3 regions of the Martinezella sp. CNPSo 3795 genome follow, and region 2 is predicted to be linked to each of the others. Evidence: riboswitches for the same ligand, from Rfam matches in the RefSeq annotation. Region 2 holds a riboswitch; each other region holds the start of a gene.
What was found. Region 2 has a riboswitch for cobalamin ahead of AC13QY_RS31405 (CbtB domain-containing protein). Riboswitches for the same ligand answer to the same signal wherever they lie in the genome.
Positions count from the first base shown of each region.

Region 1: it holds a riboswitch for cobalamin, as region 2 does, so the genes downstream of both, AC13QY_RS30980 (acyl-CoA thioesterase) here and AC13QY_RS31405 (CbtB domain-containing protein) in region 2, are expected to answer to the same signal.
Region 3: it holds a riboswitch for cobalamin, as region 2 does, so the genes downstream of both, AC13QY_RS21930 (aromatic ring-hydroxylating oxygenase subunit alpha) here and AC13QY_RS31405 (CbtB domain-containing protein) in region 2, are expected to answer to the same signal.

Region 1 covers NZ_JBXSOQ010000020.1:49,008-55,576, forward strand. The annotation lists gene cynS (cyanase) at 1-119, opposite strand, end outside; gene AC13QY_RS30970 (carbonic anhydrase) at 151-810, opposite strand; gene cynR (transcriptional regulator CynR) at 922-1,812, shown strand; cobalamin riboswitch at 2,107-2,317, shown strand; gene AC13QY_RS30980 (acyl-CoA thioesterase) at 2,417-3,256, shown strand; gene AC13QY_RS30985 (LysR family transcriptional regulator) at 3,249-4,130, shown strand; gene AC13QY_RS30990 (DUF1852 domain-containing protein) at 4,166-5,323, shown strand; gene AC13QY_RS30995 (methionine synthase) at 5,351-6,385, shown strand; gene AC13QY_RS31000 (flavin reductase) at 6,529-6,569, shown strand, end outside.
Region 2 covers NZ_JBXSOQ010000022.1:34,430-40,998, reverse strand. The annotation lists gene nrdF (class 1b ribonucleoside-diphosphate reductase subunit beta) at 1-854, shown strand, start outside; gene AC13QY_RS31410 (CbtA family protein) at 1,033-1,803, opposite strand; gene AC13QY_RS31405 (CbtB domain-containing protein) at 1,817-2,029, opposite strand; cobalamin riboswitch at 2,062-2,185, opposite strand; partial or broken gene AC13QY_RS31400 (hypothetical protein) at 2,371-2,933, shown strand; gene AC13QY_RS31395 (alpha/beta fold hydrolase) at 3,143-4,018, opposite strand; gene AC13QY_RS31390 (SDR family oxidoreductase) at 4,252-5,145, shown strand; gene AC13QY_RS31385 (hypothetical protein) at 5,202-5,513, shown strand; gene AC13QY_RS31380 (winged helix-turn-helix transcriptional regulator) at 5,553-5,918, opposite strand; gene AC13QY_RS31375 (nuclear transport factor 2 family protein) at 5,994-6,320, shown strand; gene AC13QY_RS31370 (SDR family oxidoreductase) at 6,317-6,569, shown strand, end outside.
Region 3 covers NZ_JBXSOQ010000008.1:193,142-199,710, forward strand. The annotation lists gene phnF (phosphonate metabolism transcriptional regulator PhnF) at 1-28, shown strand, start outside; gene AC13QY_RS21915 (FAD-binding oxidoreductase) at 32-1,462, opposite strand; gene AC13QY_RS21920 (L-threonylcarbamoyladenylate synthase) at 1,496-2,470, opposite strand; gene AC13QY_RS21925 (DUF6656 family protein) at 2,530-3,147, opposite strand; cobalamin riboswitch at 3,496-3,699, shown strand; gene AC13QY_RS21930 (aromatic ring-hydroxylating oxygenase subunit alpha) at 3,796-5,040, shown strand; gene AC13QY_RS21935 (FAD-binding oxidoreductase) at 5,043-6,131, shown strand; gene AC13QY_RS21940 (glycoside hydrolase family 25 protein) at 6,226-6,569, opposite strand, start outside.

The DNA of each region.
Region 1 (6,569 bases), on a different contig from region 2:
TCCGACAGGCCGGTGCCCTCAGTGATCTGGGCGTAGGTCAGGTCTTTCTTGAGCTTCGATGCGAGGATGACGTCCGTCAGGTCCTGGCGAGCGGTTTGTGTGGCTTGGGACTGTAGCATTGGCATTCTCTCCTTGGTTGGGATACAGGGTTCAGGCAACGCGCCTGGCTTGGTATTTGATGGCCTGGACGTCGGGATTGTCCGCAAGGGAGACGAAGGAACCCCTGCTGCCATCAAAGGCTTCGATAAGTCCGCTCGCGATGTCGTAAATCCAGCCATGCAGCGCGACGCGCCCCTCTTCTAGGGCCAGCCGCACCGACGGGTGCGTCTGGATATTGGCGAGCTGGGCGATCACGTTTTCGCGCACCATCGATGCGACCTTGGCGGGCTGATCCTGGTGCCGGCGGGCTTCGTTCACGACGCGGGCAGAGTCTGCATAGCGCAACCAACTGGCCACGGCGGGCATGTGGTCGAGGCACCTGCACGTCGCGATGGCGGTCATCGCGCCGCAGTCGGAGTGGCCACAGATCACGATGTCGGAGACCTGCAACGCCGCGACGGCGTATTCGACCGAGGCGGAAACGCCACCCGGCTCGGGGCCGTAGGACGGGACGATGTTGCCTGCGTTTCGGATGACGAAGAGGTCGCCCGGCTCGCGCTGGGTAACCAGTTCAGGCACCAGGCGGCTGTCCGAGCAGGAAATGAACAGAGCCCGCGGGTTCTGCTGATTTGCCAGATCCTTGAACAGCTTAACCCGTTCAGGAAAGGCCTCCCTCTGGAACTTCAGAAAGCCGTCAATAATGTCTTTCATCGCTGCAATCTCCGTGTCTCGATCTGTTGATATGAAGGCTACGGAAGGCATGGCATAATGTAAAAGTCTCGTTTATTATGAGGTGGATTAGATAATCTTATAGGTTTTGACATGCTCGCCCGACAGGTTCGTTATTTTCTCGCAGTCGCGGAGCATCAGAGCTTCACACGGGCCGCAGAGGCCCTGCATGTCTCGCAACCGGCGCTTTCGCAGCAGGTCAGGTTGATGGAGGAAAGCCTCGGCGTGCAATTGTTCGACCGATCGGGGCGCACGACCCGATTGACGGATTCCGGAGAGGTCTATCTGCAATACGTGCGCCGCGCATCGCAGGAGTTTCGGGAAGCCAAGCGCGCTATCCACGACGTGAGCGATCTCAGCCGTGGTACGTTGCGCGTTGCAGTGACGCCAACGTTCACGACATATCTGGTCGGCCCTCTCGTCGAGGCGTTCCACAGTCGTTACCCGAACATCTTCCTCAACGTGCGGGAGATTTCCCAGGAGCATATGGAGGAATTGCTTCTCGCTGATGAGGTCGATGTCGGAATCGCGTTTTCCGGCACACTGACACCGGACATCGATCTGGACCCCCTGCTGGTGGAGACCCTCGCCCTGGTCGTCAGCACCGGGCATCCTCTGGCGAGTGAAACGTCAATCGGACTACAGGCCCTGAGCACCGAGTCATTGGTGCTACTCAGCGCGGAGTTCGCTACGCGCGAACAGATCGATCGCTTCTGCCGCCAGCACGATATTCACCCGAAAGTACAGATAGAGGCCAACTCGATTAGTGCGGTGATCGAAATCGTCCGCAGAACGAGGCTGTCGACACTCTTGCCCGCAACAATCGCATTCGCCCATCAGGACCTGGTCGCCGTTGCGCTTGATCCCGTGCGCTTGCAGCGGACCGCTGTTCTGATGCAACGTAAGGACGCTTACCGAAGCGCGGCGGCGCTGGTCTTTGTTGGGTTGGCTAAGGAAGTGGCGGCTGAAATGGAGGGGCAGTGACAAAAATCATGGCTTGGATCTCTAAGCCATTGATGAAAGTGTACTTCTGACCTGTAAGGGCTGGCACCAGTAGAGGCTCGTAAGTTCGGCTCCTTTCAAGGCGGTCGTCCTGAGAATTGTAGGCCTGTCTGTTCGCTCTTGTTTCTAAAATGGTTTTACGGTGCGTTCGGGTCACTGTAGGGTGCACCCTTTGCCAATAAAGTCAGACATTGGCTTCGCGTTCTACCCCAATAAACCATGTACCAAGTCATATAAAGATGTCGTTATATGGTTGACGGCTGCGCTCTCGCCAAGGCATGGTGTGCCCGTCGTGGTTCTGCGGATGTCGAAATCCGGAGCTAAGAGGGAATTTGGTGACGATGTGTCATGCATCCATACCGGAGCTGCCCCCGCAACTGTAGGCGGAGAGTTGTCGTTCAACATGTCACTGAGGAAGACGCCTCGGGAAGACGAACGTCAGCGATGACCCGCAAGCCAGGAGACCTGCCGCGATAGATAACGTCCACGGGCGGGGTGTCCCGGTGTGCCGCTTTGCGCGATCGGCATGCCCTGCCGTTCGCCCTGCGTCATGCGTCCGCCCCGTCTCAACCTGATGGAAGTGCGGATGACACCGACGATCAAAACAACTGGCCAGCAAGCGCTGGCGACCAGTCTCATAGACATCGTTTTTCCCGGAGATACGAACCATCACGGAACGCTGTTTGGCGGAGCTGGCCTTGCTTTCATGGACCGCGTCGCATTCATAGCGGCCAGCCGCTTCGGACGCGTCCCCTTCGTGACGGCCTCGTGCGAGCGCATCGATTTCAAGCAGCCGGCACGTGTCGGCCACATCGTTGAATTTTCGGCGATACCGGTCAGAGCCGGACGTCGGTCTCTGACGGTCGAGGTGGAGATGTTCGCGGAGACAGTTGTAGGGCATCAGCGACATGCCTGCACTCGCGGCATCTTTAATATGGTGGCAATTCCCGAAGGCCAGGGGGCCGGCGATTTCTTCCTGCGGGAACTCCTGCCCATGGAGACGCCGCTTTCGACGGCGGGCGTCAAGATGGTGGATATCGTTTTTCCGGATCAGGCAAACAGTGTCGGGCGGATGTTCGGGGGCGAGGCCATCTCCTTCATGACGAAGGCCGCCTTCGTGGAAGCATCGCGCTACTCCGGCAAGCTGGTGGTCCTGGCATCATCCGAGCGTGTCGACTTTGCGAGACCCATTGAGATCGGGGAGATCGTCGAGGCGGAGGCACGTATCGAACGTGTGGGTCACAGCTCGATGCTTGTTGAGACAAAGCTCTGGTCGGAGAATCTGCTTACAGGCGAAAGATCCATTACCGCCACTGGATTCTTCAACATGGTGGCGGTCGGCGAAGACAGCCGGCCGATTAACATACGCGAGGCCGCCCCAGCGGTAGAACTCTCCCGAAGCGAGGACGGGTACGCTCATGCTTGACCGTCAGCATTTATCGATCCTGCTCGAAGTGGATCGCCTGGGAAGTCTGACCGCAGCCGCGGAACGGCTGAACGTGACCCAGTCCGCGCTCAGCCATACGATCCGAAAGCTCGAAGACCGCTATGGCGTGGCGATGTGGGAGAAGGACGGTCGCAATCTCCGTCTCACACAGGCCGGCCGCTACGTCGTCTCGGTGGCGCAGCGTGTCCTGCCGCAGATCGAGAGGGCCGAACATGTCCTGACGGACTATCGTCAGGGGCAGCGAGGTTCTTTGAAGATCGGTATGGAATGTCATCCATGCCATCAATGGCTGATGGGGGTTACAAAACCCTACCTCGTGGACTGGCCTCAGGTAGACCTGGAGCTGACGACCTCATTCGCAGCCGGCGGTGTGTCAGCGCTGATGGTCCACGAGATCGACATCCTGATCACTCCGGATCCGATAGAGGCACCGGGTATCCTGTATGTGCCGGTGTTCGACTATGAGCTCGTGCTCGCCGTACCGAGCGATCACAGGCTGGCGAGTAGGGACTATGCCGACCCGATGGATCTCACCCATGAAACGCTCCTGACCTACCCTGTTCCGCCGCAGAGGTTGGACGTGTTCACGCAATTCCTGGTGCCCGCCAATTGCAGTCCGCGGCACCACCGCAATATCGAGACAACCGAGATGATGCTCCAGCTGGTGGCGGCAGGCCGTGGCGTCAGCGCCATCCCGGACTGGCTGGTGCGCCAGGAGGCAGCAACGCTTGGCGTTCGCCCGGTGCGGATCGGCCGGACGGGGATCCACAAGAGCATTCATCTCGGCCTGAGACGTGGGGAAGAGGCCATCGATTTCATTGCGGGCTTTCTCACGGCGTCCAGGGGGGCGTGAGGGTCTCGCATCCCAAGCATGAGAGTCGCTCATGATTGCGTGAAATCAAATCAATTTTTCTTCGTCAAAGGCTCGGACATAAGGGATGTGCATACCAACGGCAGAATCCTGCAGTACTCACGGGTCAAAAGGCGAGAGAAGCGATGAGAGCGATGAAGGAGAAACAAAGCGACCCTTCTTTCACTTCGGATGTCACGGATGATGATGCACCGGACGCGGGATTTCGCTTCGTCCTCAAGAGTATTCCCTTCGATGAGAACTACCTTCCGGCAGCCAACACGCGCATAACGACCAATTTCGCGAACCTCGCCAGGGGAGCAGGCCGCCAGGAGAATCTTCGCAACACCCTGACGATGATCGACAACCGCTTCAACGCCCTGGTTCATTGGGACAATCCTACAGGAGATCGATATTCCGTCGCCCTCGACATCATCTCGGTTGAGCTTGTGACCGATGCCCGAGACCGGCCCGACGCCTTCCCTCTGATAGAGATCCTGAAGACGACGATCATCGACCGAGCCACAAATGCGCGCATCGACGGCATCGTTGGAAACAACCTGTCTTCCTACGTCCGCGACTATGATTTCAGCATCGTGCTGCCCTCATACAACAAGGACCGCACCGAATTCAGCACACCGGAGAATTTCGGGGAGCTGCATGGAAACCTGTTTCAATCGTTCCTGAACTCCGACACGTTCAGAGAGCATTTCAAGAAGCCGCCGGTGATCTGCCTGAGCGCCTCGAGCAGCAGGACATACCATCGGACTGAAAATCAGCATCCCGTGTTGGGGATCGAATACCAGCAGAATGGGTTTTCGACGACCGACGAATACTTCCGGAAGATGGGATTGAAGGTTCGCTTCTTCATGTCGCCACATAGCGTGGCGCCTCTGGCATTCTACTTTCTCGGCGACCTTCTCCGTGACTACACCGATCTCGAACTGATCGGCACCATCAGCACGATGGAGACCTTCCAGAAGATCTATCGTCCCGAAATCTACAACGCCAATTCGCCAGCGGGCGGCGTCTATCAACCTAGCCTGAAGCACCAGGACTACTCCCTAACCCGCATCGTCTACGATCGGGACGAGCGTAGCCGGCTGGCCGTGGAGCAGGGGAGGTTCGCCGAGGACCATCTGATCAAGCCTTACGGGCACATTCTTGAACAGTGGTCTGCCAAGCACGCTCATTGACGAACCGAAATCACAAGGTCGAATGCCATGAAAACACTCCTGCCCACGTCAACTGCCGGCAGCCTGCCGAAGCCCTCTTGGCTTGCCGAACCCGAGAAGCTCTGGTCGCCATGGAAGTTGCAAGGCGAGGAATTGACCGAGGGCAAGCACGACGCCCTTTGCCTTTCTCTTGATGACCAGAGCCAAGCGGGCATCGATATCGTCAGCGATGGCGAGCAGACGCGCCAGCATTTCGTCACGACGTTCATCGAACACCTGGACGGCGTTGATTTCGAGAAGCGCGAGACAGTCAGGATCCGGGATCGTTATGATGCGAACGTGCCGACCGTTGTCGGCGCCGTGTCTCGTCAAAGACCGGTTTTCGTTGAAGATGCCAAGTTCCTGCGCCAGCAGACCAAGCAGCCGATCAAATGGGCGCTTCCGGGCCCGATGACCATGATCGATACGCTCTTCGACAACCACTATAAAAGCCGGGAAAAGCTGGCGTGGGAGTTCGCCAGGATCCTCAATGAGGAAGCAAGGGAGCTTGAGGCTGCCGGTGTCGATATTATCCAGTTCGACGAACCCGCCTTCAACGTCTTCTTCGATGAGGTGAACGACTGGGGCGTCGCCACCCTGGAAAGGGCGATCGAAGGGCTGAAGTGCGAAACGGCGGTGCATATCTGCTATGGCTATGGGATCAAGGCCAATACCGACTGGAAAAAGACGCTCGGTTCGGAGTGGCGGCAGTATGAGCGGACGTTCCCGACACTGCAGAAATCCAGCATCGGCATGATCTCGCTGGAATGCCACAACTCCCATGTCCCGATGGATCTCATCGAACTTGTCCGGGGCAAGAAAGTCATGGTCGGCGCCATCGATGTGGCGAGCAACACGATCGAGACGCCGGAAGAGGTTGCTGCCACCTTACGAAAGGCCCTCCGGTTCGTCGATGCCGACAAGCTTTGCCCCTGCACCAACTGCGGCATGGCCCCTCTGTCGCGTCGCGTGGCAAGAGGCAAGCTGCAGGCATTGAGCGCAGGCGCGGAAATCGTCCGCAGGGAATTGTCTGCTGCGGCCTAACGAGTTGCTTACACGGGACAGCGACAGCTTCACCCATATCCGTCAATATTTGCGCGCGCCTTGCCAATTCTGTGGGGAGGGGCTCGCTGCCGAACTTGATTTTTGAGAGAAACGACCGTCTCGACGGCGCTAACGAGGCTGATATGAAAATGGATGACCACCGCTTCGACATTGTTGATAGCGC
Region 2 (6,569 bases):
TGCCCTTGTCGAACGACATTCAATCCTGGGCGACACTGAAGCCTGAGGAGCAGCAGCTCACCATCCGCGTCTTCACCGGCCTGACGCTGCTCGACACGATCCAGAATGGTGTCGGCGCCGTAAAGCTGATGGCTGATGCCGTAACCCCGCATGAAGAAGCGGTGCTGTCGAACATCTCCTTCATGGAAGCGGTGCACGCGCGCTCCTATTCCTCGATCTTTTCGACGCTCTGCCTGACGCCCGATGTCGATGATGCCTATCGCTGGTCGGAGGAGAACGAATTCCTACAGAAGAAGTCTACGCTGATCATCGAGCAATATGCCTCTGGCGATCCCTTGAAGAAGAAAGTCGCGAGCGTCTTCCTTGAGAGCTTCCTGTTCTATTCCGGCTTCTATCTGCCGATGTTCTGGTCGAGCCGCGCCAAGCTCACCAACACAGCCGATATGATCCGCCTCATCATCCGCGACGAAGCCGTGCATGGCTATTACATCGGCTACAAATTTCAGCGCGGGCTTGAGCGGCTTTCGGACGAGCAACGCCAGGAGATCAAGGACTTTGCCTTCGATCTTCTGCTGGAGCTTTATGACAACGAGGCTAAATATACCGAAGCGCTCTATGACGGCGTCGGGCTAACAGAAGACGTCAAGAAGTTCTTGCATTACAACGCCAACAAGGCGCTGATGAACCTCGGCTACGAGGCGCTCTTCCCCGCCGAAGCCTGCAAGGTCAACCCGGCCATCCTCTCGGCGTTGTCGCCGAATGCGGATGAGAACCACGACTTCTTTTCTGGCTCGGGCTCGTCCTATGTGATCGGCAAGGCGGTCGCCACAGAGGATGAGGATTGGAATTTCTGAGCAGCGCTTTAAGTCCGCCATCCAGTCGAAGGTTGCATCGATCAAGCAAATTGAGGCGGGATATTTCGATTTACCGATGAATCGGCGGATCCAGGACAAGGGAGACTATGGTCCTCTTGGCCCGTTTTCGCGATATAGCGTGACCGGCCACACAAGGGTGAGCGGCCGGTCGCACGTTTCAATGAATGGCCAAACGACCCGACGCGCGTGATGTCGGAACAATGCGCTCGACGACTGCGCCGAACACAAGGCCTAATGTGCCCCACATCAGTATCTGAGCAACCATCGACGCGACGCGGAACTTCCAGAGCAAATCGGCCGGGAAGCCTTCCGGAACTTCATTGATCCCTGGCAGAAGCTGTCCAGCGAGAAAGACAACCGCAAAGTAAACGGCGGTTACGATAAACGTCGCATTCCAGGCTCCCCAACGAGCTATCAAGCCGCTGCGAAGTTTTGCTGCGAAGATCATGCTGATGACGGAGATCAGGATCATGCCGAAGTAAAGTTCGGTTCGAGGAGCGATCGTTTCAGGATTGCCGATCGATGGCGGATTTGCCGGATACTTGATATTCGGCACGAGATAGACCGAAATGAAACCCGTCAGGGCAACCAGGGCGGCAGAAACCCGTGGGGAGGCCGTGCCACCAAAGCGTCCGTAGGAAAACGCGAAGGTCAGTGCGAACAATCCGCCGAAAGCCGTGCAGTAGACCATGACGCCCGTCAATAGGCCCCAACTGGCCTGCATCGGTCGGCTGACGAGTTCCGGCTCTTCAGATGGCATGGCCATGCCCTTAGCCATCTCTTCTTTCGCCTTTGCCTCATCCATCTGCGATTCAAAAGCGATCGCACGGTCTACCTGCGGTTCTCCGTAGAGCTTCAAAAAGCCAAAACTGATAAGTCCGGCGATGATGCCGACAAGCATCCCGCGAACGAGTAAATCTCTTACCATTTAAAGGTCCCTCTTAGTGGCAGGGAAAACCGAGCAGATGGCGACCGTCATGCACCCATTCATGGACATACATGCCATGGATGATTGACGTTGCGCCTTCTTCGGCGCCGACAAAGTAAATCGCCAGCAGGCAGAGAAGGCCAGCAAAAATTGCCCACGGGACAATATCCCGCAATGGTATGGGAAGAGCAGGTGAAACGGTTGGTGCGAAAGCAGCGCTTGTCATGGTGAACTCCTGGGGATTGCGCGTCCTGGGTTGGTACATGCCTATTCAGGTTGAGGGTCTGGCTCGCGATACAGCCCCATAGGGCCGCATCTCTTACAGTGGCGCGACCGCGCCGGATTTTCACCGGCTTCCTCGACCTTGAAGATGCAAGACCACCATGAGACCAAGGCTGGCGGAGTGTCAATATCGGCAGCTTAAGAAGGGCGCTTGTAGTATTGGGCAGAGACGCTGTACGCCATTGATTTTCTAATTTTGCGCGCGTCCGCATTGCCGCGTCGGATTGGATTTTTGCCGGAAGCTGCGATATAAATCGTCATCGACGTTTCATCGGGTGACTCGAGATGATCAACCGCCGCCAGTTTCCGCTACGTGCCTCCGCGCCGGCCTTTGCAGCTGCCTGGGTACTGATCATCGCCGGTGCCAGTGTCGCCCTCAGCACGGTTTTTGCCTGCATCACGCCTTTTGTGGCATTGGCTACTGTCTCAGTAATCATGCTGCCGCGCCGGATGGCTTTCACTGCTGTGCTGCTCGCCTGGTTAGCCAACCAGATGGTTGGGTATTTTATTCTTGGCTATCCGCGTAATTGGGACAGCTATGCATGGGGCATCGCCATCGGCTTCGCAGCCCTGGCGGCGTTCCTGGCAGCCACGCTTGTCGCGCGGGTCAAATCTGCAGCTTCCTCGCTTGGGCTGCGGCTTTCGCTGCCGCACTGGTCGCTTACGAAGGCATCCTTTTTGCCGCCACGGCATTTCTTCCTTCTGGAGACGGTGCCTTTTCCTTATCCATCATCGCAAAGGTCGTGCTGATCAATCTAGTGGCTGCCGCCGGCTTGGTGTGCTTGAACGGCGTTGCGGCGATTGCCCGCATTCTCGTCGTCAGGCCGGTGTTACATTTGGCGCGCTAGCAAGCCGCGAACATCTATCGTTTGATTTCTCCCGGCGGTGCTTGCGCCCGGCCAACCGGAAATGCGGCTCCTGCCACTTGATCGAGCGGAATAATGTTCCATTGATCGGCACGGCCAACGGCATTCCTCTTAGAGCGCAGGATTTCGCACTAATCTTGTTCTGTCCCCAAGAAGTCTGATCGGCCGCGTTCGCGCGGAGTGAACGGGTTTCACCCTTTAAGGAAGATCGAGAGCTCCCGAGCCACCGTTTCCGGATCCTCCCGCTGTGGGAAGTGCCCGACGTTCTGAAGGACAATCCGGTCGAAGGGACCGGAAAACTTCTTGTGCAGATCTTCTGACAATTCCGGCGGATTGACACCGTCATCCATGCCCTGAAAATAAACCGTGGGGAGAGAAAGGGATCGCGTCTCCCTGATACGGTCTTCGAGCCAGACGCTTTGCGGATCGGGCTCGGCTTCGCCCCACCTAACTCTGTAGCTGTGGAGGGTAATGGCTACCCAGTCCGGATTGTCGAAGGATTTCGATACGGCGGCGAACGTCTCCTCGTCGAACCAGCCGTCGGGGCTCCAGTTTTCCCATTGAAGCCGCGCGAAGCCGTGCGGATCCTTCTTGATTGCGTCGGCGCCGCGCTTCGTTGCCATGAACCAATGATACCAATAGCGCTGCGCCTGCCGGAAGGGCGGCATCTTCAGTCCGCCCATGCGCGGTAGCGAGGAAAGAAGCGCCATCCTATCGACCCGGTCCGGCCATCCAATGGCAAGAGCTTCGGCGATATTCGAGCCCCAGTCGTGACCGACGACGGAGAACCTCTCGATGCCGAGACCGTCCATGAGGGCGATCGCATCCATTGCGAGAACCGCGCCGTTCGCGGTGCGCAACGCCTTGTCGTTCCGGAAAACGGTTCCGCCGAAGCCGCGAAGGTAAGGCGCAATGAGGCGAAGGTTTCGGTCCTGCAGGTTTGACGACACAGCCTTCCAAGTGGAGGCGTCGTCGGGCCATCCATGCAACAGGAGAACGGGATAGCCGCCGCGTGCTCCGGATTCGTCGAACGCAATCTGCAGGTCGCGAATGTCGAGGTGCGGCATGACGATACTCCTGGTTCGACTAAGCAACACATAGGGCCGGCGCTTGGTTCCGGTGAATGGAACATTACAGCGCCACCTTGGTTGATGCCCTGGGCGGTGACGCCCGCACGTCGAAGGCCGCAGCCATGAAATTCCAGCACCGATTTCCGATCAGCCGACGATCCGTACTTGCGGAAGCAAGCGCGACGCTCGCGGCGCCGGTCTTTTCAAGCGTCGTCTGGTCGATTTCGAACATGCAGGAGGACACGCAAATGGACGATCCCACAACGAAGTACCCGAAGCCGCCGTTCCAGAAGCAGAGCCAGCCGTTTCCCGGCCTTGCCGGCAAGATGAACCCCAAGCCGGATCATGGCGAGATATCCTATAAGGGCTCCGGCCGTCTCGCTGGGCGCAAGGCGCTGATCACCGGAGGCGATTCCGGAATGGGACGCGCCGCAGCCATCGCCTATGCCCGCGAGGGCGCAGACGTCGCCATCAACTATCTGCCCGACGAGGAGCCCGATGCGAAGGAAGTCATCGCCCTCATCGAGAAGGAAGGCCGAAAGGGCGTGGCGTTGCCCGGTGATCTCCGTGACGCCGCCTTCTGTGAAAAACTGGTCGACGATGCGGTCAAGGCGCTGGGCGGTCTCGACATCCTCGTGAACAACGCCGGGCGACAACAGCAGGCTAAGTCGATTGACGACATCACCTACGAGGCCTTCGACGCGACGATGAAGACTAACATCTATGCGACGTTTCTTCTGACGAAGGCTGCCCTCAAACACATGAAGCCAGGTGCGACGATCATTCAGACGGCGTCGGAGCAGGCCTACGACCCGTCGGAGAACCTCGTCGATTACGCGATGACCAAGGCGGCAATGATGAACTTCACCAAGTCGATGGCGAAGCAACTCGGTCCGAAGGGCATTCGCGTTAACGGCGTCGCGCCCGGTCCGATCTGGACGCCGCTTCAGGTCAGCGGCGGAGCGACGATGGAAAAGCTCGAAAAGTTCGGCGGCGACACACCGATGGGCCGTCCCGGTCAGCCCGCGGAACTTGCATCGATCTACGTGCAGCTCGCAGACCCCCAGGCGAGCTACGCCACGGGACAGGTTTACGGCGCGGCGGGCGGCGGCGGCCAGCCGTAAACTCACCTGCTTCACCGAAACGCCGATCGATGCGTGGCCGTCTACGACACCGAGGAATGACGGTGGTCGGTGGGGCTCCCGACCTTCACTTCATTCGTAACTACCAGCCGTCCACCGACGCATGCGAAGCCGAACCCTCGTCATCCTTCGTCTACAGACCTGGCGTTACCATCACGCCCACGGCGGCGAGAGCGAATACCGGTTTCGATACGGCCAAGGGAGCAGCCCTGATCGGCGCTCGTCTCGCCGATGCCGTCGCCTGTGGGGTGCTGTTTCTCGCCAATCCCGACCTCGTCGCGCGGTTCGCAGATGACAACGAGCATTTCAACAGACCCGATCCGTCGACCAAGGAACGTCTCGCTCCATGATAAGCCAATCCACGTGGTCCACCGCACTTTCTCATCAACCTAGCTGTCGCGCTTGGCCGCCCATATCAACAAGGCATCAAGTGCCGGGCACAGATCTTGGCCCCAACTGGTCAGGCTGTATTCGACCTTGGGCGGAACCTGATGGTGGACGATGCGGCGGACAACTCCATCCGCCTCAAGCTGCCGCAGTTGCTGGATGAGCATTTTCTGCGAAACATCTGGAATCGCGCGCTCGAGATCAGAGAAACGCAGCACCTTGCCCCCGAACAGATGGAAGAGAATTACCAACTTCCAGCGTCCCTCCAGTATCTTGAGGGTTTGCTCCACATCCTCGGCAGCAGATACCGGCGTGTATGCTTCCCTACTTTTCGGTGGGTACCTTACTTTTTTGTCCGTTCTTGTCATTACGATACCATACACATAGCTTTCTCCCGAGCAATGAGGCCGAAGGCCAACTGTGTTCAGATAGAGAGGTGTTTCATGACGATAAAGCTGCCAACGCCGATATCGGCATACTATGAGGCGGACAGGAACGCCAAGAAGGATGTAGCAGATTGCTTTACCGAGGACGGTGTCGTCATCGATGAAGGGAATACATACGTCGGCCGAGATGCAATTCAAGAATGGAAGGAGACCTCGGCGAAGAAGTACAAATACACCGCGGACCCCTTTGCGGTCGACGTAAAAGAAGGGCGGACGATCGTAACCGCTCACTTGGTTGGCGATTTTCCCGGGAGCCCGTTGGATCTGCGATACGCTTTCACTTTGCGGGGTGATAAGATCGTATCGCTGGAGATCACCCTGTGACTTTCGACCTTGGACTTGTTGGACATCGGGCGTTTGTGACGGGCGGCACCAAAGGGGTGGGGGCGGCGGTTGTCGAGACGCTGCGAATTGCGGGTGCAAGGGTCGTTGCCACCGCGCGTTCGGCTCCCGATGCGTTTCCCGACGGTGTGAGCTACGTCGCAGCGGACCTGACAACTGCAGAAGGCTGCCAGATGGCCGCGCAGGCGGCACTCGATCGGCTTGGCGGCATTGACGTCGTAGTCAATGTCA
Region 3 (6,569 bases), on a different contig from region 2:
TTCGGAGCGGGTCGTCGTGACGGTTTGAGCCTCAGACCTTGAGGACCTTGCCCGGATTCATGATGCCTGCCGGATCGAAAGCCGTCTTGATCCGGCGCATCAGGTCGATTTCGATCTCCGAGCGGATGGAAGCAAGCTCGTCGCGCTTCAGCTGGCCGATGCCGTGCTCGGCCGAGATCGAGCCGCCATGCTGTAGCACCAGACCATGCACGATCTTGTTCATCTCGCGCCACCGGCCGATGAACTCCGCCTTGTCGGCGCCGACGGGCTGCGAGATGTTGTAGTGAATATTGCCGTCGCCCATATGGCCGAAGGCGCAGACACGCGCGCCCGGCATGGCACCGACAACGGCCTTTTCGGCTTCCGCCATGAATTGCGGGATTTGCGCCACCGGCACGGAAACATCGTGCTTGATCGAGCCGCCTTCCGGCTTCTGTGCGTCCGACATGCTCTCACGCATATGCCAGATGGCCTTCTGCTGCGCTTCCGAGCTGGCAATGGTCGCATCCTGGATCAGTCCGGCCTCATAGCCTTGCTCGAGCAGCGCCGTCATCATCCGCTCGGCGGTCTCAGCCGAATCCGAGGTGGAAATATCGATCAGGACATACCAGGGATGGGCTGTGTCGAGCGGGTCGCGCACGCCCGGAATATGCCGCGTGGTGAACTCGACGCCGATGCGCGGCATCAGCTCGAAACCAGTCAGTGCCGTGCCGCAGAGGCTGGAGGCATTCTTGAATAAAGTCAGCGCGTCATCGACCGATTGCAGGCCGGCAAAGGCCACCTGATGGCCAAGCGGCTGCGGGAAAAGCTTCAGCACCGCGCCGGTGATGACGCCGAGCGTGCCTTCCGCGCCGATAAAAAGATCGCGCAGGTCGTAGCCGGTATTGTCCTTCTTAAGACGGCGCAGGCCGTTCCAGATCTCGCCCGTGGGCAGCACGACTTCGAGGCCGAGGCAAAGCTGGCGCATGTTGCCATAGGCGAGAACGGCCGTACCCCCGGCATTGGTGGAAAGATTGCCGGCGACACGGCAGGAACCCTCGGAGCCAAGCGAAAGCGGAAACATGCGGCCATGCTCGGCCGCAGCCTTATGGACATCCGCGAGAATGCAGCCACCGTCGACGATCATGGTGTTGCCGACCGGATCGATATCGCGGATGCGGTTCATGCGCTCCAGCGACAGGATGATGTCGGAACCACCCTCGCGCGGCGTCTGCCCGCCGACAAGGCCGGTATTGCCGGTCTGGGGAACGATGGCCGTGCCGGTTTCACTAGCAAGCTTGAGGATGGCCGAAACCTCTTCCACCGAGCTGGGCTTCAGCAACATGGGCGAGGCGCCGTGATAGAGCCCGCGGTTTTCCACCAGATGCGGCGCAATTTCCGCCGGGTCACGTACGGCGTGTTTCTCGCCGACGATGGCGGCGAAGCGATCGAGAAGGTCGGAAGAGGGGACGGAGCTGCTCATGGCGTGTCCTTTGCCTGATGATGTCGGGCTGATTTATTCTCTGGGCGCGGCGGCGCGGCGCAGCCGGTCGTTGATGGCCTCACCGAGGCCCTCGTCGGGAATATGCGAAAAGGCAATGGTCGCAGCACCCGTAGCATCGGCGCGCTTCATGAAGTCAAAGAGGTTTGCTGCGGCTTCGGCGAGATCGCCGCTGACGCTCAGGTCCAGCACGGCAATGGCCTTTTCGCTGCCGGGAATATCTGGTGTCCCAAAGCGGATCAGCGCTTCGTTCGCGGAAACCTCAGTCGCGTCGAGGCGCACGGCTGCGCCCGGTGCATAATGCGAAGCCATCATCCCCGGAGCCTCGATGGCAGCCGAGGCTTTCTTCTTGCGCTTCAGCGCCTTGCCGGCCACCCGCTCGATCTCGCTGGCCGCCAGCCCGCCGGGCCGCAGCAGGCGCATCTCTTCATCTTCGACCTTGACGATGGTCGACTCCACGCCGACGACCGAGGCCCCGGCATCGAGGATGAGCGTGATCCGCTCCCCAAGGTCGTCATCGACATGATCGGCGCTTGTGGCGCTGATCTTGCCCGAAGTATTGGCGCTCGGCGCAGCAAGCGGTCTGTCGAAGGCGCGGATCAGATCGCCGGCAAAGCCTTGCGGCACGCGGATGCCGACCGTGTCGAGCCCGGCAGTCGCCAGCGGATGGATGCCGCTGTCGGGTTTGAGCGGTAGCACCAGCGTCAGCGGGCCGGGCCAGAAAGCTTCCGCCAATTTACGGGAGATAGGATCGAAGACCGCATAGCGTTCGGCCATGGCGAGATCGCTCATATGGCAGATCAGCGGATTGAAACGCGGACGACCCTTCGTCTCGTAGATCCGGGTAATCGCGGCGGGATTGGTGGCATCGGCGGCAAGACCATAGACCGTCTCCGTCGGCAGCCCGATCGGCAGACCCTCTGCGAGAGTCGCTGTCGCGACTTCGATCGCCGTTTGCGGATGTTCGAGAATGTCTATGTGTCGTGCCATGGCCTGCCTGCTTGCAGTTCAGGCCGTTTCTTATGCTCTTCGAGTTTTCGGATCAATCGTCAAAGCTGGCGAATAATGTCGCGAAGCTGCTCGTTGCGCGCGCCGAGGAGAAGAACATTGCGGATGGCGATCTGCGGATCGTGGGTATGGAACAGCACGCCGTTGCCTCTGACGTCGCGATTGATCGTCAGCTTCTTGTCTTCCGCTTGCCTGTCCGGATGGATGGCGACGGCGAAATACATCCGCGAATATTTGAGGCTGATGTCCTCGAAGAAATTCTCTTCCTGGCCGATGCGGGCAAAGAAATTGGCGATATAGAAAGCCCAGTTCACGTCCTCATAATGCGCGAACTGCGTCCGCGCCGCGGTGACGTGACAATAGCCGAGATGCGGCGTGTCCTTCAGCGTGTGGTGAAAGATGAGCTTCGGAAAGCGAATGGACTTGTGGAAGCTGTTGAGCCGGTCATGGGTCTTTTCGCCGGCATCCCTGAGCTTCTGTGCCGTGCGCACAGCCACCTGCTCATGGGTAAGATATTCCCGCTCTTCCGCCAGCCAATGTGGCCTGTTGCGGTTGATGCGGCCGGTGCGCAGGAATTCGCTGTAGCCCGTCGTCGATACCGGTGGCGCCGGTTCGGGCTCGGCGGGCTTCCCAGCGTCGAAATATCTGAGTTTGGCCATGCCGGATCTCGCTATAAAACTCTTCGCGACATGATGGACTATGGAGCTTGAGCCGAGCTTGATCGCGCGCTGGACCGAAGGCCCCCGATGGCGGCTCTGCGGCGCTCTCCGCCGCGCAACTAGTCTTCCGATTATCGGCCGTTTGCGGACCTGTCGCAATCAGGATAAAGCGTCATTGGTCGAACGCACATGCGATGCTCGCAGCATCTCCAATGCAAGCGCCCAAGCGATTGAATTGCCAGTCAATATTCTCACGGCACGCAACCGTCCCGGCGTCCCGTTTCGCCTGTCGTCAATTTCGGAGCCGATGTCGCATTGCAGCGCAGCGGCTGGCGGAGCCGGGAGCTATGATGCCATCAATCTCAAGGTGCCGTCCGCTAGGGAGACGGAGAATTGGGAAGCCGGTCAAAATCCGGCGCTGCCCCCGCAACGGTGGTGGAGTGAGGCATGGCGGATAAAGCCACTGGGTCGATCGACCTGGGAAGGTGCCATGGGGCTCTGGAAACAGGGCCGCTCCAGAGCCCGGAAACCAGCCTTGGGCACATAGGTTTACTGACCGCGGCGGGTGGTCGGGACATTGCTTTTGGCCGCTCCCAATCGGCCGTGCATGTCCTTTGCCCGCCTCCTGGTACTGCTAAGGATAGGCAAATGGACATCGGCAGCAAAGTTCTGCGGCAACTGAAGAACCACCGGACGGGTTTCAGTCTGGAGCAACCCTTCTACACCGATCCGGATTACTTCATGCTCGACATGGAGACGATCTACTATCGCGATTGGCTCTTCATCGGCCATGATTGCGAAGTGCCGCGTGCGGGCAATTACTTCACCGTCCAGATCGGCGATTATCCCGTCGTCATCGTCCGCGGCCGCGATCAGGTCATCCGCGCCTTCCACAATAGCTGTCGCCATCGCGGCTCACGCGTCTGCACGACGGAGCGCGGCTCCTCGGCAAAGCTCGTCTGCCCCTATCACCAGTGGACCTACGAACTTGACGGCTCGCTGCTCTTTGCCCGCCAGATGGCGGAGGATTTCGACAAGAGCCAGTATTCGCTGAAGCCGGTTCACTGCGAAAGCGTCGGCGGCTACATCTTCATCTGCCTCGCGCAGAACGCTCCCGATTTTGCCCCGGTTCGCGCGACGATCGAGCCCTACATGGCGCCGCACCGCATCAGCGAAGCCAAGGTCGCCTTCCAGAGCACCATTATCGAAAAGGGCAATTGGAAGCTCGTCTGGGAAAACAACCGCGAATGCTACCATTGCGCGGCCAATCACCCGGAACTTTGCCGCACCTTCCCGGAGGCTCCGACCGTCACCGGCGTGCAGGGCGCGATGAACGACCCCGTTATCGCTGAACACTGGCAGCGCTGCGAAGCTGCCGGCCTGCCGAGCGAGTTCAAGATCTCGCCGGATGGACAGTTCCGCGCCGCCCGCATGCCGCTGATCGAAGGGGCCGAGAGCTACACCATGTCCGGCCAGAATGCCGTCAGGCGGCCGCTTTCATCTGACGTGACGATCAACGGCATCGGCACCATGCTGCTGTTCCACTACCCGACGACGTGGAACCACATGCTCGGCGACCACGCGATTTCCTTCCGTGTCCTGCCGATCAGCGCCGAGGAAACCGCCGTCACCACGAAGTGGCTCGTCCATAAGGATGCCGTCGAAGGTGTCGACTACAATCTGGAAGAGCTGACCCACGTCTGGACCGAAACCAACGATCAGGACCGCCGCATCGTCGAGGAAAACGCCTTCGGCATCCGCTCGCCGGCCTATGAGCCCGGTCCCTATTCGGAGGTCCATGAAGGGGGAGTCATGCAGTTCGTCGAATGGTACACGACGTTCATGATCAACCGGCTGCAGGGCGACCAGGCCAAGCTGTCTGCGGTTGCCTGAGTATGAACATGACCGTCTCCTACCCGCATCGACACCTCGACCAGATGCAGCCCTGGAACGACAGGCAGCATGTGCTCGAATGCCTCTCGGTCACGCCCGAAGCGCCCGACGTGATGACCTTCACGTTCCGCTCGGACAAGGACAACTGGTTCCGCTATCTGCCGGGACAGTTCGTGACGCTGGAGCTGCCGACGGCTCCGGAGCCGGTCATGCGCACCTATACGCTGTCGTCGACGCCGTCGCGGCCCTTCTCGGTCGCCGTGACGGTGAAGGCGCAGAAGGACAGCATCGGCACGCGCTGGATGTTCGAGAACCTGAAGCCCGGCATGCGCATCAAGGCTTTCGGCCCGCTCGGCGATTTCAGCCATATCCGCCATCCCGGCGAGAAATATCTCTTCGTCTCGGCCGGCTCCGGGATCACGCCGATGATGTCGATGACGCGGTATATGTCCGATATCGCACCATTGTCTGATATTACCTTTGTCAACTGTTCGCGCAGCCCGACGGATATCATCTTCCGCTCCGAACTCGAATATCTCGCCCGCTTCATGCCGAGCCTCAACCTCGGCTTCATCGTCGAGGGCTGCGGCCGCACCGATCTCTGGTCGGGTTTGAAGGGCCGCATCGACAAGGCGAAGATCGGTCTGCTGGCGCCGGATTTCATGGACCGGACGATCTTCTGCTGCGGCCCGGAAGTCTTCATGGACGCCGTGCGCTCCATGCTCGAAGCCCATGGCTTCGACATGTCGCGCTACCATCAGGAAAGCTTCCAGCCGGCCAATGCGGCGACACCGCTCGCAGAAGTTTCCGATGATGCATCGGGCGAGGCGGCGACCACGATCCGTTTCACCATGGCGGGCAAGGATGTGGCCTGCGCAGCGGGACAAACCGTGCTTCAGGCGGCCCGTGGCGCCGGCGTGCGCATCGGTGCCGCCTGCGAATCCGGTCTTTGCGGGACATGCCGGGTCATGAAGCTCTCCGGCGAAGTCGAGATGAGCCACAATGGCGGCATCCTCGATGACGAGATCGACGAGGGCTATATCCTCGCCTGCTGTTCGCGTCCGAAGACGGATGTGCAGATCGAGGCGTAGAGCATTTCCAGGTGCGCAGCGGTTTTCCGTCCGGAATGCGTAAACAAACAAGAAGATAGAGCGTTTTCGCGATTTGAGGAAAAGCGAAGATACTCTAGAAATCCTGGTAATTCAGCTCGTTGATCTCGCCCGGCTTCGATTGCGGGGTCGAGGCAGTGACGACTGGGTCGACGTCGGCCATGAGCGAAACGAGCGTCTGCCGCGGCCCGCTGCACATCTGCGCGAGCGCGATCGTCACGTCCGGCGCGGGCAGGGGTTTGGCCGGCAGGAGATCACCTTGCGGCCAGATCTTGGCAAGCTGAATCTTCGTCATCGGCACGACATTGACGTCGATATCGGTGAGCGTGCCCGGCACGCGATAGGGGCAGCTTTTCTCCGAGCAATTGTCTGAAGAAGCGAACTGCCAGATGGCATAATTGTCCCAGTTGCCGAGTGGAA